4 regions of the Paenibacillus diazotrophicus genome follow, and region 3 is predicted to be linked to each of the others. Evidence: riboswitches for the same ligand, from Rfam matches in the RefSeq annotation. Region 3 holds a riboswitch; each other region holds the start of a gene.
What was found. A riboswitch is a leader RNA that binds a small molecule or an ion and turns the genes downstream of it on or off. The one in region 3 is predicted to bind thiamine pyrophosphate.

Region 1 (3,574 bases), on a different contig from region 3:
GCAGTTCCTTTGACGCAAACACATTGCTTTTTTCAAATTCCGCTTGTATGCCGGGTGGGAGCAGGCTCTGTAGCTCGTGACGGGTACACCATTTAGAATCTGAGTGCTCTTCGGAGAGTACCACGGAATTCCCATCGGTTCGGCACCAGTAGGTGATGATGACGAGTTGCCTGCCAGGATCCGTCAGAAAGGATGTGGCATATAGAAGGTTCTCTACAGTGACCGTAAGTCCGGTTTCCTCCTCAATCTCCCGCTCCAGCGCAGCCTCCAGGCCCTCCCCGAATTCAATTTTGCCGCCGGGACATTCCCAGCTGCCTGCTCCTACCGAATCTGCGGCTGCCCGCTGTACGAGCAGGATTCTGCCTTGATGCAGAATGACTCCTTTGACCGCAACGATGATGCTTCGTGCATTTCTGGTCATCTAACATATGCGCCTCCTCGTCTTAAAGATGGGTCTTTCCGCGTCATGCCGGATTCATACTTCTCTAAAGTATATCGGCCCTTCACGCCAATAACGACTGTATTTTATGTTTGGACAGCCTGGAAGTGTGGTAAGTAACATAGCGTGAAGTGATTGTATAATTAGTGACGCATAAGCCATCTTAATACGATGTGGTTACTCTAACAAAAGGTACACAGCGAAAGGAGAATGGATCATGCCAGAAAATAAACAGTCTTCCAAAACTTTGCCTCCACAGGTGCAGGACCGGCAGCCCGGTATTGAGAGTGAGATGAATCCGCGCCCGGAATTTGAAACGTCCAGCTACAAGGCGGCAGGTAAACTGCTGGGCAAGGCGGCACTCATTACGGGGGGCGACAGCGGAATAGGACGGGCGGTTGCCGTTCATTTTGCCAAGGAAGGTGCGGATGTGGTCATTTCTTATCTGAATGAGCATTCCGATGCCGAAGAGACCAAACGCCAAGTGGAGCAGGAGGGCCGGAAGTGTATTCTGATTGCCGGTGACATCGGCGTAGAAGCGTTCTGCCAGGATCTGATCAACAAGGCGGTAGAGGGACTGGGCAAGCTGGACATCCTGATCAACAATGCGGCCGAGCAGCATCCGCAGGACAAGATTGAGGATATTACTTCCGAGCAGCTGGAGCGGACGTTCCGTACGAATATTTTCTCCATGTTCTATTTGACCAAAGCAGCCATGCCGCACTTGAAAAAAGGCTCCACGATCATCAATACGACATCGATTACCGCTTATCGCGGCAGCCCGCAGCTGCTGGACTATTCGTCCACGAAAGGCGCGATTCTCAGCTTTACCCGCTCGCTGTCGATGAATCTGGCGGAAAAGGGCATTCGCGTTAATGCTGTAGCCCCGGGACCGATCTGGACACCGCTGATTCCATCTACTTTTGATGCTAAAAAGGTCAGTGAGTTCGGTGGCACTCAGCCTATGCAGCGTCCGGGGCAACCGGAAGAGCTGGCGCCGGCCTATGTCTATCTGGCTTCGGATGATTCATCCTATGTCAGCGGTCAGGTCATGCATGTCAACGGCGGAGAAATTGTCAACGGTTAGAAGCTACTAAGCGGTCAAGCGTGTGCTGGAAAATATAGTTGTAAGAGCAGGCCTATGCGGTCTGCTCTTTTTATTGTACCGGGCAAGATTAAGCTTTCCTGTAAAAGGGATAGCTTTTCTGAGGAATATTATGTTAATATGAACCACGTCAGCAACTGAATATTGCAATTGTCCCTAGGGGTGCCGTAAGGCTGAGACGAACGTGTGGTTCGGACCCTTTGAACCTGATCTGGTTAACACCAGCGTAGGAAAGCGGAGAATGAATGAACTGCAGCGAAGTTGTATCTTTTACACCCGTATTCCTGCGGAAATTTATGACTGCCTCCTATCCCGGGGGCGGTTTTTTTGCGTTACCGTTCAGTTGCCAAAAAGTGAAGCCGGAGGTGCAAAGTGGCTGAAATTCATTTGATATCGGATGGTAAGTTGGACCCCGGGCGGTTTGCCAGCCTTGCAGCAGCTGTATATCCGTACGTGGACTATATTCACCTGCGGGAAAAGCACCGCTCTGCTGTGGAACTGCTGGGTATGGCTGAGCAGCTTCTGCGTGCTGGAATCCCCGCATCCAGACTGGTCATCAATGACCGGCTGGATATTGCGCTGGCCGTCGGTGCAGGTGCTGTCCAGCTGGCCTGGCACAGCTTGCCACCCGCAGCGGCCCGCACGGCTGCCCCCGGCCTCCGGCTGGGGAGGTCGGTACACTCGGCGGCGGAAGCCGCGGAGGCGGGCAGGCAGGGGTCAGACTACTGCCTGTACGGGCATGTCTTCCCTACTGGCTGCAAGCCGGGTCAGCAGGGGCGCGGTTTGCCACTCCTGGAGGAGGTTGTGCGCAGCAGCAGCATTCCGCTGATTGCCATCGGCGGGATTGATAAGGGTAATGCTGATCAAGTAATCAGGCATGGTGCAGCTGGCATTGCGGTCATGTCCGGTATTTGTGGAGCGGAGGACCCTGTGGCCGCTGCCCATGCTTACCGTCTGGCGTTACAGGCGGTGTAGATCTGAGGTTTGGAGGCTTGTAGAGTCATGAACGTGACACGCGAAGGAGGTGAGAGGGCATGAATCTGATCATCAACGGCAAACCCGGAGAGGTTGCTGAAGACTGCCGGACCGTTGCCGATCTGTTAAGCCGGCCCGAATGGAGCTACCGGCTTGTGATCGTGGAACGGAACGGGGAGATTGTCAGCAAGGATCATTATGAGGAAGTGGTGTTATGTGACGGCGACCGGCTGGAGCTGGTGCATTTTGTAGGCGGCGGCTGAAGGCGTTACCGACTTTCTATTATCTAATTCTTAAGTTCAGAAGAATCCAGGAGGCGAGTTCATGTTAGATCCTTTAGTGATTGGTGGCATTAAGTTATCGAGCCGACTGTTCATCGGCACCGGCAAATACAGCCGCAATACGCTGATTCCCGAGGTGGTGTCATCTTCGGGCTCACAGGTGATCACGGTTGCCCTGCGCCGTGTAGACCCGGAGAGCCAGGACAATATTATCAGCCATATTCCTTCCCATATGACCCTGCTTCCAAATACTTCGGGTGCACGCACCGCTGAGGAAGCTGTGCGGATCGCCAGACTGGCCAGAGCTGCAGGCCTCGGCAATTGGGTCAAGATCGAGGTGATCAGTGATCAGAAATATTTGCTTCCGGATAACCTGGAGACCATCCGGGCTACGGAGATACTGGCTGCCGAAGGTTTCGTAGTGCTGCCCTATATGAGCCCTGACCTCTCCGCTGCGCTGCGGATGAAAGCGGCTGGAGCCGCTGCCATTATGCCGCTGGGTTCACCGATCGGTTCTAACCGGGGACTGCGCACCAAAGAGCTGCTGCGTATTCTCATCTCAGAGGTGGATCTTCCGGTGATCGTTGACGCCGGCATTGGCCGCCCGTCCGAAGCGGCTGAGGCGATGGAACTGGGTGCGTCCGCTGTGCTTCTCAACACGGCAATCGCCACCGCCCGTAATCCGCTGCTGATGGCAGAGGCCTTCCGTGAGGCGGTAGCTGCAGGCCGTAAAGCCTATTTGGCTGGACTCGGTCCGGTGGAAGAGACGGCTGT
Region 2 (3,574 bases), on a different contig from region 3:
GTTTCGCGATCCATTTTCTTCATTGTGATTCCTTTCGACAAGGTCATGAACCGGCCCGCCGTCTGCAGCATGCCAGGCTTAGTTATATCGCGGAAACCCAGCTCAACCATAATGTCTATGGCTTCCGGATAACGGCTGACCAGCTCGAATATGGACTCATCCATGTTAAGGTGTTTGCTCATTGCACTCTCCTCCTGCAGCTTGGCATTCTACCAATTGATAACCTTTCTCAACAACAGCTTAGCATAGGGCACAGGGCCGAAGAGTGATTGCAGTCACTAAATTTTAAAGTAGTTGTAGAAGGACAAAGATAATTCATAACGTGAAGCGGATAACCTCTTATCTTCAGAAAAAAAGCTGTCCCCTTACGCCTCGCAGCGCGGGAACAGCCTTATGTGGTCCGGCTTGGGTTATAGCATTTTGCTTAGCCTGGACGAATTACGGATATCATGCGAAATACGCATACTGCAGAATTTGGGCCCGCACATGGAACAGAAGTGCGCTGTTTTGGCACCCTCGGCTGGAAGAGTCTCATCATGGTACTCCAGCGCCCGCTCCGGGTCCAGCGAAAGGTGGAACTGGTCACGCCAGCGGAACTCGAACCGCGCCTTCGACAGGGCATTGTCCCGATCCTGCGCACCTGGATGGCCTTTGGCCAGATCTGCAGCATGTGCGGCGATTTTGTAGGTAACGACTCCTTCGCGTACATCATTTTTGTTAGGCAATCCCAGGTGTTCCTTAGGCGTGACGTAGCACAGCATCGCTGTCCCGAACCAGCCGATCATCGCCGCACCAATCGCAGAAGTAATATGGTCATAACCTGGTGCAATATCCGTGGTTAAAGGACCCAGTGTATAAAAAGGGGCTTCTTGGCAGAGCTCCAGCTGCTTATCCATATTCTCCTTGATCTTGTGCATTGGCACATGTCCCGGACCTTCGACCATTACCTGAACATCGTGTTTCCAGGCGATGGCTGTCAACTCTCCAAGCGTCTCCAGTTCAGCGAACTGTGCCTCGTCATTGGCATCGGCAATGGAGCCCGGACGCAGTCCGTCCCCCAGGGAGAAGGCCACATCATAAGTCTTCATAATCTCGCAAATCTCTTCAAAATGTGTATATAAAAAGTTCTCTTGTTGATGTGCAAGGCACCAGGCCGCCATAATAGAGCCGCCACGTGAGACAATTCCGGTCGTTCTTCCGGCAGTAAGCGGAATATAACGCTTCAGCACCCCGGCATGAATGGTGAAGTAATCCACACCCTGCTCCGCCTGTTCGATCAGCGTGTCCCGGTACAACTCCCAGGTCAGATCCTCGGCGATTCCTTTTACTTTCTCCAGTGCCTGATAAATGGGTACGGTGCCGATCGGTACCGGTGAATTGCGGATAATCCATTCGCGGGTGGCATGAATTTTCGCACCGGTAGATAGATCCATAATCGTATCCGCACCCCAGCGGGTAGCCCATCTCATCTTCTCCACTTCCTCTTCAATGGAAGAAGAGACAGCGGAATTCCCGATGTTCGCGTTGATCTTAACCAGGAAGTTACGGCCTATGATCATTGGTTCACTCTCGGGATGGTTGATATTGGCCGGGATAATCGCGCGGCCGGCAGCGACCTCATCCCTTACAAATTCAGGCCGTGTATTCTCCCGAATCGCGATATACTCCATTTCCGGTGTAATCATCCCCAGCCGTGCATAGTGGAGCTGGGTGACATTACAGCCCTTACGTGCTCTTAAGGGATTCCGCCGCAAGCCGGTGAACCCTTCCGCCGACGTTCCGTCTGCAGCCAATCCGTAATCTCCAGGTTGAACGGCTCTCCCGGCGTATTCCTCTGAATCCCCACGTTCCACAATCCAGCTTAAGCGGTGCGCCGGCAGGCCCTTACGTACATCGGTCTGTGCAGCAGCATCCGTGTAAATCCCACTAGTATCATAGACACGCAGCGGCTCATTATCCTCTTCCCCCGCAACCCCTTCGGTACGGCTGAGACGGATCTCACGCATCGGAACCTGAATATCCGGGCGCGAGCCCTCTACATACACCTTACGGCTTGCGGGGAATCCCGAAAGATCGACTTGTTCCTTTTTTGATGAATCTGACATTCTTATCTCCTCCTCAACGCTCTGTGAGCCATTTTAGATAAGATCAGCACGCAGCAAAAAGCCGCTCCACCTGGAGCGGCTTTATTCACGAACAGCCAATAAGGCTGTGCTCAAAAAAGGTCCGGCTCCACTTTCCTACGCTGGTATGATCCAGATCAGGTTCAAGGGTCCGGGAATTCAATTTCCCCGTCTCAGCCCATTCAGGCTCCCCTAGTGGGTATCTATCTAATTAAATACAATCTACGCTAGCAGGTATTTATTGTCAACCAAAAATTCGCTTAGTCCGCTCCGTTACTTATCCAGCGTTTCGCTCCAATCATGCACCATAGTGCCTTCCAGATACTTCTCAGCATCCATAGCGGCCATACAGCCGGTTCCTGCAGCCGAAATCGCCTGCCGGTAACGCGTATCCTGAACATCCCCACAAGCGAATACGCCTGGAATGTTAGTTTCTGTTGTTCCTGGATTCACCACGATGTAGCCGTTGGCATCTGTAGTAATCTGACCGCCGAGGAATGCCGTATTCGGTGTGTGGCCGATAGCAACAAATACGCCATCTGCTTCCACGAGCTCCTCAAGACCCGTATCATTATTGCGGACCGTTAGTCCCTTCACCCCGGTATCCCCGACGGTAACTTCAAGCGGCGTGCGGTTCAGTGCCCAGGCCACCTTGCTGTTCTCACGCGCCCTGTCCTGCATAATCTTCGAGGCGCGCAGCTCCGGACGGCGGTGGACCAGGGTTACGCTGGAAGCGAATCGAGTGAGAAAGCTGGCTTCCTCCATCGCGGAGTCGCCGCCGCCGACCACAACAATCTTTTTGCCGCGGAAGAAGAATCCATCGCAGGTTGCACAGGTACTAACCCCGCGTCCGACATTCTCCTGCTCTCCCGGTATGCCGAGGTACCTTGCGGAAGCACCGGTTGATATAATCACCGACTCTGCTTCCAGCACACCCAGTCCATCTACGGTTACTTTGAAGGGGCGCTGCGAGAAATCCACAGCATCCACCCAGCCGTTCTTAAATTGAGCCCCAAAGCGTTCAGCCTGCTTACGCATGTTATCCATCAGATCCGGACCTAAAATACCTTCTGGAAAACCTGGAAAGTTCTCTACCTCTGTCGTCGTAGTCAATTGTCCTCCTGGCTGCAATCCTTCAATAACAAGGGGGCTGAGGTTGGCACGTGCCAGATAAATCGCAGCAGTCAATCCTGCCGGACCTGTTCCGATTACAATTGTTTTGTACATTAGCAAGTCCTCCTTAGGGTCAGATATTTTCCGTAAATGGCGGCAAAACGTCTGCTGCCGCCCCATCCTGCGTTAACCCGCATGCTTGATCAATACGCCGGGCATACCGGCTTACCGTCGAGACGGAAACGCCGTAGCGCTGGGCAGCCTCACGGTAGGTAACCGGATGACCATGCAGTTTGGCGGTTAAATACTCCAGAGCTGCACACCAGCCCTCCGCATGC
Region 3 (3,574 bases):
GCACCAATGACGCAGTAGACCATAGAGAGCTTAAGTCCGGAGAACAAAGAGGGCAGTGCAGGCGGAATCTGGATCTTACGCAGAATCTGCCAGCGGGTGGCACCTAGTGTGAGCAGCAGTTCTTTGTACACAGCACCACTTTTGCGCAGACCATCAAAGGTACCTATAACTACCGGGAAGAAGGCGGTAAGGAATACTACCGCTACCTTGCTCCACATGGTATAGCCAAACCACATAATAAAAATGGGCGACAGTGCAATCAGTGGAACGGTCTGACTGATCACCAGCAAGGGGTATAGTGCTTTTTCAAGTGGAGTGAACATGTGCATACCCGTCCCCAGCAGCATCCCGCAGGTGGCCGACAGAACAAAACCAAGCAGAACCTCCTCCAGAGTAGCGGGTAGATGCTGACCGAAGAGCAGCAGTCTCTGCTCCACAAGCGCGGCCCATATGGCTGTTGGTGCAGGGAGAATGAAAGCCGGAATCAGCTTCAACCGGGCAGCACTCTCCCAGCCGGTAAGTGTCACGAGGACTAGCACGGCAAAAGGAACATAATCACTCACAAGGGTTCTGATACTAGCGCGTCTCATGCAGCCTCCGCTCTAATTCCTCCCGCAAAGCAACAAATTGCGGTTCATAATTCATACGGTAGTGTCTGGGACGCGGCATTTCCACCCTGAATTCCTGTACACCGCCGCTAATTCCATTCATTAGATAGATCCGGTCACTGAGCAGCAGTGCCTCCTCCAGATCGTGGGTAATGAACAGAACGGTTTGTTGCAGACTGCCCCATAATTCCAGGAGCCAGCGGTGTAACTCGCGTTTGGTAATGGCATCCAAGGCTCCAAAAGGCTCATCCAGCAGCATCAGCTCATTTCCGGCAGCAAGGGTGCGCAGCATAGCTACACGCTGACGCATCCCGCCGGACAGCTCCTGCGGGTAGAGCCGCTCTTTACCTTTAAGTCCAAACCGGTCTAGCATCTCACGGATCTCCTTTATGGCTTCTGATTTGCTGCCTTTTCGCTTAAGCTCCCAGGGGAGCAGGCAGTTGTCCATCACGGTTCTCCAGGGCAGCAGCAGATCCTGCTGAGGCATATAAGCGACCTGGCCTAGTCTAGATGAAGGATCATTAGACGTCATTCCGTGAATTTTCAATTCACCTTCCGTATGCTGAAGCAATCCGGCAATGATCTTGAACAGGGTGCTTTTCCCGCAGCCGCTGGCACCGACTATGGAAATGAATTCGCCCCGCCTGACATTCATTGAGAGTTCGCTGAATACCGTAGACTGCGGTGAAGCAGAGTAGGAATAGGACAGGTTACGGATAGATATCATCTTGGTATGTATAAGCCTCCTTTCTTGTACACGCATTTGCAGCCGGATTTGTAACGATCTGAATGGGATGGAAACACAATAAAGACCCATCCGTCTCCAGAGGAGGCAAATGGGTCTGAAAGGTTCGGCAGTAGGCAAGGAGCAGTACCGCAGATCGTTTCTGTTCCACTTCCCTCCGCTGGTATGATCCAGATCAGGTTCCAAGGGTCCGAAGCTTAAAGCTTCGTCTCAGTCATAGACTCCCCTAGTGAAATAGCAGGTTAATATAATATTCGCAATTGCTAACTAATATAGCATATTCCAGAATGTTGTCAAAAGAAATAGTACTCAGCACCGCTGCAGCCCGGTTACGAAGAGGGTCAGAATTCCCTCGGTAATCTCTTTTTTGCCGGACCCGTGAAGCTTCTGTTGATAGAGGTAGAGATCAGGACTGAGGACTGCGATCAATGAAGTTGCAGCAAAATGGGGATCAATGGTTATCAGCTTGCCATCATCAGCGAGCCGCTGCAGCCGCTCGGCCATCACAGCATTCAGCCGCTGGAAAATCGGATGCTCAAACTGGGTAAGCTGTTTTTTGCCGGTAAACTCAGACTTGATCATCTGGAGCAGTTCGGCATGCTGGTCTATGAAATCCACGACCTGTTCGATACTCCTCCGCAGCCCCTCAATGGAGCTGTCTGATCCAGCCGGGACTTGAAGCTCGTGCTCCAGACTTGCAAGAAATTGTTCAGAATTGGTGGAGAGCAGGGCAGAGCAAATTTCACCTTTATCCGTAAATCTGCGGTAGAGCGACCCCTGACCCATTCCTGCCCGCTTGGCGATGCTGTACATGCTGACTGCTTCGAGACCATTATCTCTAAAAAGCTCTCGGGCGGCTTCAAGAATACGCTGTACATATGGATCCTGATAGTTCCGGGAGGATGATGGATTGGTTTGAACTGTTGGATTTGAGGACGGGCTGCTGGCGGGTTCTCTCGGGTTCATAGCAGACTCCTTTCAGAAATTCAGCATAAATTTACAGAAAACGTGAGAACTACATTGACAGAGCGGACAATTGTCCGTAGACTAAAAAATGCGATACCGGACAATTGTCCGTTTCAATATACATTATATAAATTATGCTGCGTTGCGGTCAATGAATTCCCCTTCGCAGTTCAATTCAGGAGGAGATAGAGAATGGAGCAATCGCTGAAATCGGATGCCGATTTTCGTCTGTCAAGCATTCTGGTTCCACTGCTGGCTATTATTGCCGGTGTATTCATGGTGGTGCTCGACAGTACTGCTATGAATGTAGCTTTGTCCACTCTGGTTAAGGATTTCAATACAGATTTAAATACTTTGCAATGGATTGTGACCGGCTACATGCTGGCTCAGGCCTCAGTAATCCCGTTATCCGGGTGGTTGTCTGACCGATTCGGTTCTAAGACTGTTTTTCTGACTGCGGTTATTGTATTCACTATCGGTTCTATCCTCTGTGCAACACCTAGCCGTGCAGAGTGGTTGATAGCGTTCCGGGTCCTGCAAGGTCTGGGAGGAGGATGTGTGCTCCCGGTCGGCATGGCCTATGTCTATAAGCTGGCTCCCAAGAGTAAGGTAGGCGTAGTCATGGGAATTATGGGCATTCCTGTACTGTTCGCTCCGGCAATCGGTCCGGTCCTATCCGGCTGGCTGGTGGAATATCATTCCTGGCGCTGGATCTTTCTGATTAATATTCCTATCGGAATCATCTGTCTTCTCATCGGTTCACGTAAGCTGCCGCAATCGGAACGCAGCCAGGTTCCGGGTATGGATAAGCTTGGGATGATTCTTGGGCCGCTTGCATTTGCTTCTCTTTCTTACGGGGTAAGCCAGGGAGCGGATAGCTGGACATCGGACAAAACACTGATCGGCCTATTACTGGGTACGGCAGCGTTAATTGCTTTTGTCATTGCTGAGCTCCGTTCGGATACACCTCTGCTGGAGCTGCGTATTCTGCGCTCGCTTGATTTCAGCACAGGTATATTTGTACAGTGGATCGCACAGTTCGGTTTGTATGGTGCGTTGTTCCTGCTCCCCCAGTTTCTGCAGCAGGCCCGCGGCTTCGGGGCATTCGATACCGGTCTTACCCTGCTGCCCCAGGCGATCGCTTCCGGCCTTATGATGCCCATTGCCGGGATTTTGTTCGACAAGATTGGAGTTCGCTGGCTGGTGGTCTGCGGACTTAGCCTTGTCTCGGGTGCTTTGTTCCAGTATTCTCATG
Region 4 (3,574 bases), on a different contig from region 3:
CCGCTGGGGTTATGAGCAATCTTGATTTGCGAGATGACGCTGGGGCTGCCCGATGCGATCAGCGCTTCATGCATTTGGCGCACCACTTCAAGCAATTCGCTGAGTTCGCCCTCCATTGTCGTTTCCAGCGGATTCACCTGGTGCTTGACGCCCGATTGCTGAATGACCTCTATAGCCTTATCCACATAAGGAATGGAATCCTCGTTATTCGGAGTTTTCGGAATGACTTGAATACTAAGCAGGGTGTTTGCCATCTCAATCAGATCCTTTCGGGTTTTGTATCGTGAACTTTGCAAGGTTAATATATATTACTTGCTCTCCGGCAGATAATCATTCGTGAACGCCGAAGCAGCATCCAGCGGCTTGTCCAGCAGCTTCAGGCCGTACATCCAGTCGGCGTATTTCTGCCAGACCTCGGCTTTCTGCTCTCCCCATCTGGAGGCGTCGTCCGTATATTTCGGGCTAAGCCACTTCTGGCTGGCCAGGACGAGCTTAGGGTCCAGATCCGGCACAGCTTTGGAGAGGATGGCGGCAGCTTCTTCCGGCTTGTCGATCGCATATTGATAGCCTTTGGAGGTAGCAGCAAGGAAAGCCTTCACCAGCTCCGGATGCTCAGCAATTTCCTTCTCGCTGGTCGTCAGCACCGGGGTGTAATAATCCAGCTGAGGCGCGTAATCCTTCAAATACAGCATATCCAGCGGCTCACCGCGCAGTTCAGCTTCAATACCGGTCCAGGCATAGAATATCCAGGCAAAATCGATGTCACGTTTTACGGCGGTGAAGAAATCGGCTTCTCCGATATTGACCAGCTTCACTTTTTTGACATCGCCGCCTTCAGGGTCCATGATCGCCTTCATGGCAGCTTCCTCAGCCGGAGAGCCCCAGCCGCCGTAAGTTTTGCCTTCGAAATCCTTTGGTGTCTTGATATTGCGGTCCTTCGGAGCGGCAAACCCCGAGGTGTTATGCTGGATGATAGCGGCGATCGAGACGAGCGGCACATCCTGCAGGCGGGCCAAGGTGAACGCCTCCTGGGCACTGATGCCAAAAGCAGCTTCGCCCGAGGTAACCATCGTGTCGGCTCCCGCTGCACCCGGCTGTACAATTTCTACATCCAGGCCTTCCTCCTTGTAATAACCCAGCTCCTTGGCAGCATAGAGGCCGGTATGGTTAGTATTCGGCGTCCAGTCCAGGGCGACCTTGATCTTGGTCAGTTCCTTTGGCGCGTCCGTTTCTGCAGCGGTTGCGGTTGCTTCCGGTGCGGCGTTGCTGTCTCCAGAGGGTGCAGTGCTATTTCCGCCGGAGTTGGTTGTATTGCTGCCGCACCCGGCCATGATGATAACCAATATGCAGCTGATGCAGAGCATTAGTGCTTTTTTGACTCCCATTGCTATTCTTCTCTCCTTCCAGCTACCCAGTCTTCTTAATTCTGATGATGTCCATACCAAAAAAAGCGCCCCGAAGATCGGGACGCCAGCAATTGCGTTAGGTGGCCGCTTAGCCGAAGTGGCTGAATGCGGGTGATGATTCCTACGCTGGCATTATCCAGATCAGGTATAAGGGTCAGTATCTTTAACGGGATACACTCTCAGCCAGCCAATTCCAGCCCCCCTGGTACTATGAAGTTATGGGTGTTGCTGTGTTCTTACGCTGTATTATAGCGGTCCCCTTCGGGGTTGTCCAGTACCAGCCCCAGATTCTGGCGGACTGCCAAACCTCACCAGACAGTGGACTTTCCAAATTGTATATATTAAAATTGATACTTTACAATTCTGTTCTAATAAAGGAGTGACTCTTATGCACACTGATCAGCAAAATGCCGGAGAACGGCTGAAGGTGCTAGCGGAACAGTTGGCGGAGGAGGTCACTATACGTCAGTATGAGCGGCAGCCCGAGCTGCAGCACAGGTTCGGCCCTTCCGGAATGGCAAGAACCAAGCAGGATTCACTCTATCATTTACGGTATCTGGCGCAAAGTGTGGCGCTGGACAGTCCGCTTTTATTCATTAATTATATTATCTGGCTTAAGGTGCTGCTCGCACAGTACAAAATTACGGCTGAGGATCTGCAGATCAATCTGGGACTGATGAAGGAAGCTGTAGCTTCACAGGTAGAGACGCCGGAAAAAGAGCTGATTCTGAGCTATCTTGATATAGGAATCCACCATGCGCTAGAAGAGCAGAACCTGCCGCCCTTTCTTCAACCGGAGAAACCCTATTTCCGGGAGGCCGAAAGGTACCTGAAGCTGCTGCTGGACGGCGAACGCCGTAAGGCTTCAGAATTTGTGCTGGGGCTCCATGATGAGGGCGTGCCTATCCGTGATCTATATCTGCATATTTTTCAGAGCAGCCAGTATGAGATTGGCCGTCTATGGCAGCTGGGTCACATTACTGTCGCTCAGGAGCACTACTGTACAGCCTGTACCCAGAGTATCATTTCCCAGCTTTATCCGCGTTGGATTCAGGCGCAGGAAGGGAAGAAGACTCTGGTTGCGGTCGGAGTCGGCCAGGAGCTGCATGAGATCGGACTGCGGATGCTGGCGGATTTCTTCGAAATGGAGGGCTGGAACACCTTTTATCTGGGCTCCAACATGCCTGCAGAAGGCCTGATCCGGTATCTGAAGGAACAGCCTGCCGACCTGCTGGCCATCTCCATCACCATGACTTTTCATGTATCGGAGGTTCAGCGTCTGATAGCTTCCATCCGTACACATGCGGAACTGAATCCCATCAAGATTATGGTTGGCGGAATGCCCTTTAATATAGACAGAGAGTTATGGCAAAAAGTCGGTGCTGACGGCTATGCCCCTGATGCCAAGGGGGCGCTGGAAATAGCGGGGCGTCTTATTCCTGATGCGTGACTCCGGGAGAATTGACATAGAAGGCGGGAGAAGGAAATGACCGACCATGAGCAAGAGATCCGGAAACTGAGAGAGACGATTGAGAAGCTCTCTAACCAGGTGATCCAGGGACAGCAAAGAGAAGAACAAGCCCTGGCTGAATTTTCTGCGATGAACAATGAATTAATTACGATGCACCGGTTGCTCACCAAGAATAGTGCCAGCCTTAAGGCCATGAAGGAAGAGGCGGAACGGGCCAACCGGGCAAAAAGCCTGTTTCTCGCTACAGTAAGCCACGAGATTCGTACGCCGATGAACGGAATTGTGGGGATGACTGAGCTTCTGGAGGCTGAGAGCCCGACGGATGAGCAGCGGATTCATCTGGAGGTCATCCGGGAATCGGCACAATACCTGCTCCAGATGATCAATAATCTGCTGGATATCTCCAAGATTGAAGCCAGCAAAATGGAGCTGCAAAAGGCTCCGCTGAGCATACGCAATCTGCTTGAACATGCGGCAAGTCTCCTCTCTCCTGCTGCAGTGAAGCGCGGAAACACTCTGAAATGGCAGGTTGCAAGCAGTGTTGAGAGTACACTGAATGGAGACTCGTCCAAGATTCTTCAGGTGCTCATTAATTTGCTGGGGAATAGCATTAAGTTCACACAGGACGGAGTGGTGGAGGTACGTGTAGGGCTGGCTGAAGAGGATGGCAAGCATCAGCGGCTGTGCTTCGAAGTCA

Region 1: another riboswitch for thiamine pyrophosphate. It lies ahead of ACAN54_RS29650 (thiamine phosphate synthase); the one in region 3 lies ahead of ACAN54_RS08665 (ABC transporter ATP-binding protein).
Region 2: another riboswitch for thiamine pyrophosphate. It lies ahead of thiC (phosphomethylpyrimidine synthase ThiC); the one in region 3 lies ahead of ACAN54_RS08665 (ABC transporter ATP-binding protein).
Region 4: another riboswitch for thiamine pyrophosphate. It lies ahead of ACAN54_RS17990 (ABC transporter substrate-binding protein); the one in region 3 lies ahead of ACAN54_RS08665 (ABC transporter ATP-binding protein).

What each region holds. Positions count from the first base shown of each region.
Region 1 covers NZ_JBGJZN010000017.1:6,477-10,050, reverse strand. Annotated here, with positions in the region: gene ACAN54_RS29660 (NUDIX hydrolase) at 1-421, opposite strand, end outside; gene ACAN54_RS29655 (SDR family oxidoreductase) at 657-1,526, shown strand; TPP riboswitch at 1,693-1,794, shown strand; gene ACAN54_RS29650 (thiamine phosphate synthase) at 1,917-2,519, shown strand; gene thiS (sulfur carrier protein ThiS) at 2,579-2,782, shown strand; gene ACAN54_RS29640 (thiazole synthase) at 2,844-3,574, shown strand, end outside.
Region 2 covers NZ_JBGJZN010000011.1:24,914-28,487, reverse strand. Annotated here, with positions in the region: gene ACAN54_RS27740 (DUF1858 domain-containing protein) at 1-182, opposite strand, end outside; gene thiC (phosphomethylpyrimidine synthase ThiC) at 411-2,105, opposite strand; TPP riboswitch at 2,221-2,327, opposite strand; gene trxB (thioredoxin-disulfide reductase) at 2,397-3,350, opposite strand; gene ACAN54_RS27725 (tetratricopeptide repeat protein) at 3,370-3,574, opposite strand, start outside.
Region 3 covers NZ_JBGJZN010000001.1:1,902,863-1,906,436, reverse strand. Annotated here, with positions in the region: gene ACAN54_RS08670 (ABC transporter permease) at 1-563, opposite strand, end outside; gene ACAN54_RS08665 (ABC transporter ATP-binding protein) at 577-1,335, opposite strand; TPP riboswitch at 1,489-1,591, opposite strand; gene ACAN54_RS08660 (TetR/AcrR family transcriptional regulator) at 1,663-2,319, opposite strand; gene ACAN54_RS08655 (DHA2 family efflux MFS transporter permease subunit) at 2,512-3,574, shown strand, end outside.
Region 4 covers NZ_JBGJZN010000004.1:250,338-253,911, forward strand. Annotated here, with positions in the region: gene ACAN54_RS17985 (thiamine-binding protein) at 1-254, opposite strand, end outside; gene ACAN54_RS17990 (ABC transporter substrate-binding protein) at 309-1,385, opposite strand; TPP riboswitch at 1,508-1,620, opposite strand; gene ACAN54_RS17995 (cobalamin-dependent protein) at 1,795-2,856, shown strand; gene ACAN54_RS18000 (ATP-binding protein) at 2,893-3,574, shown strand, end outside.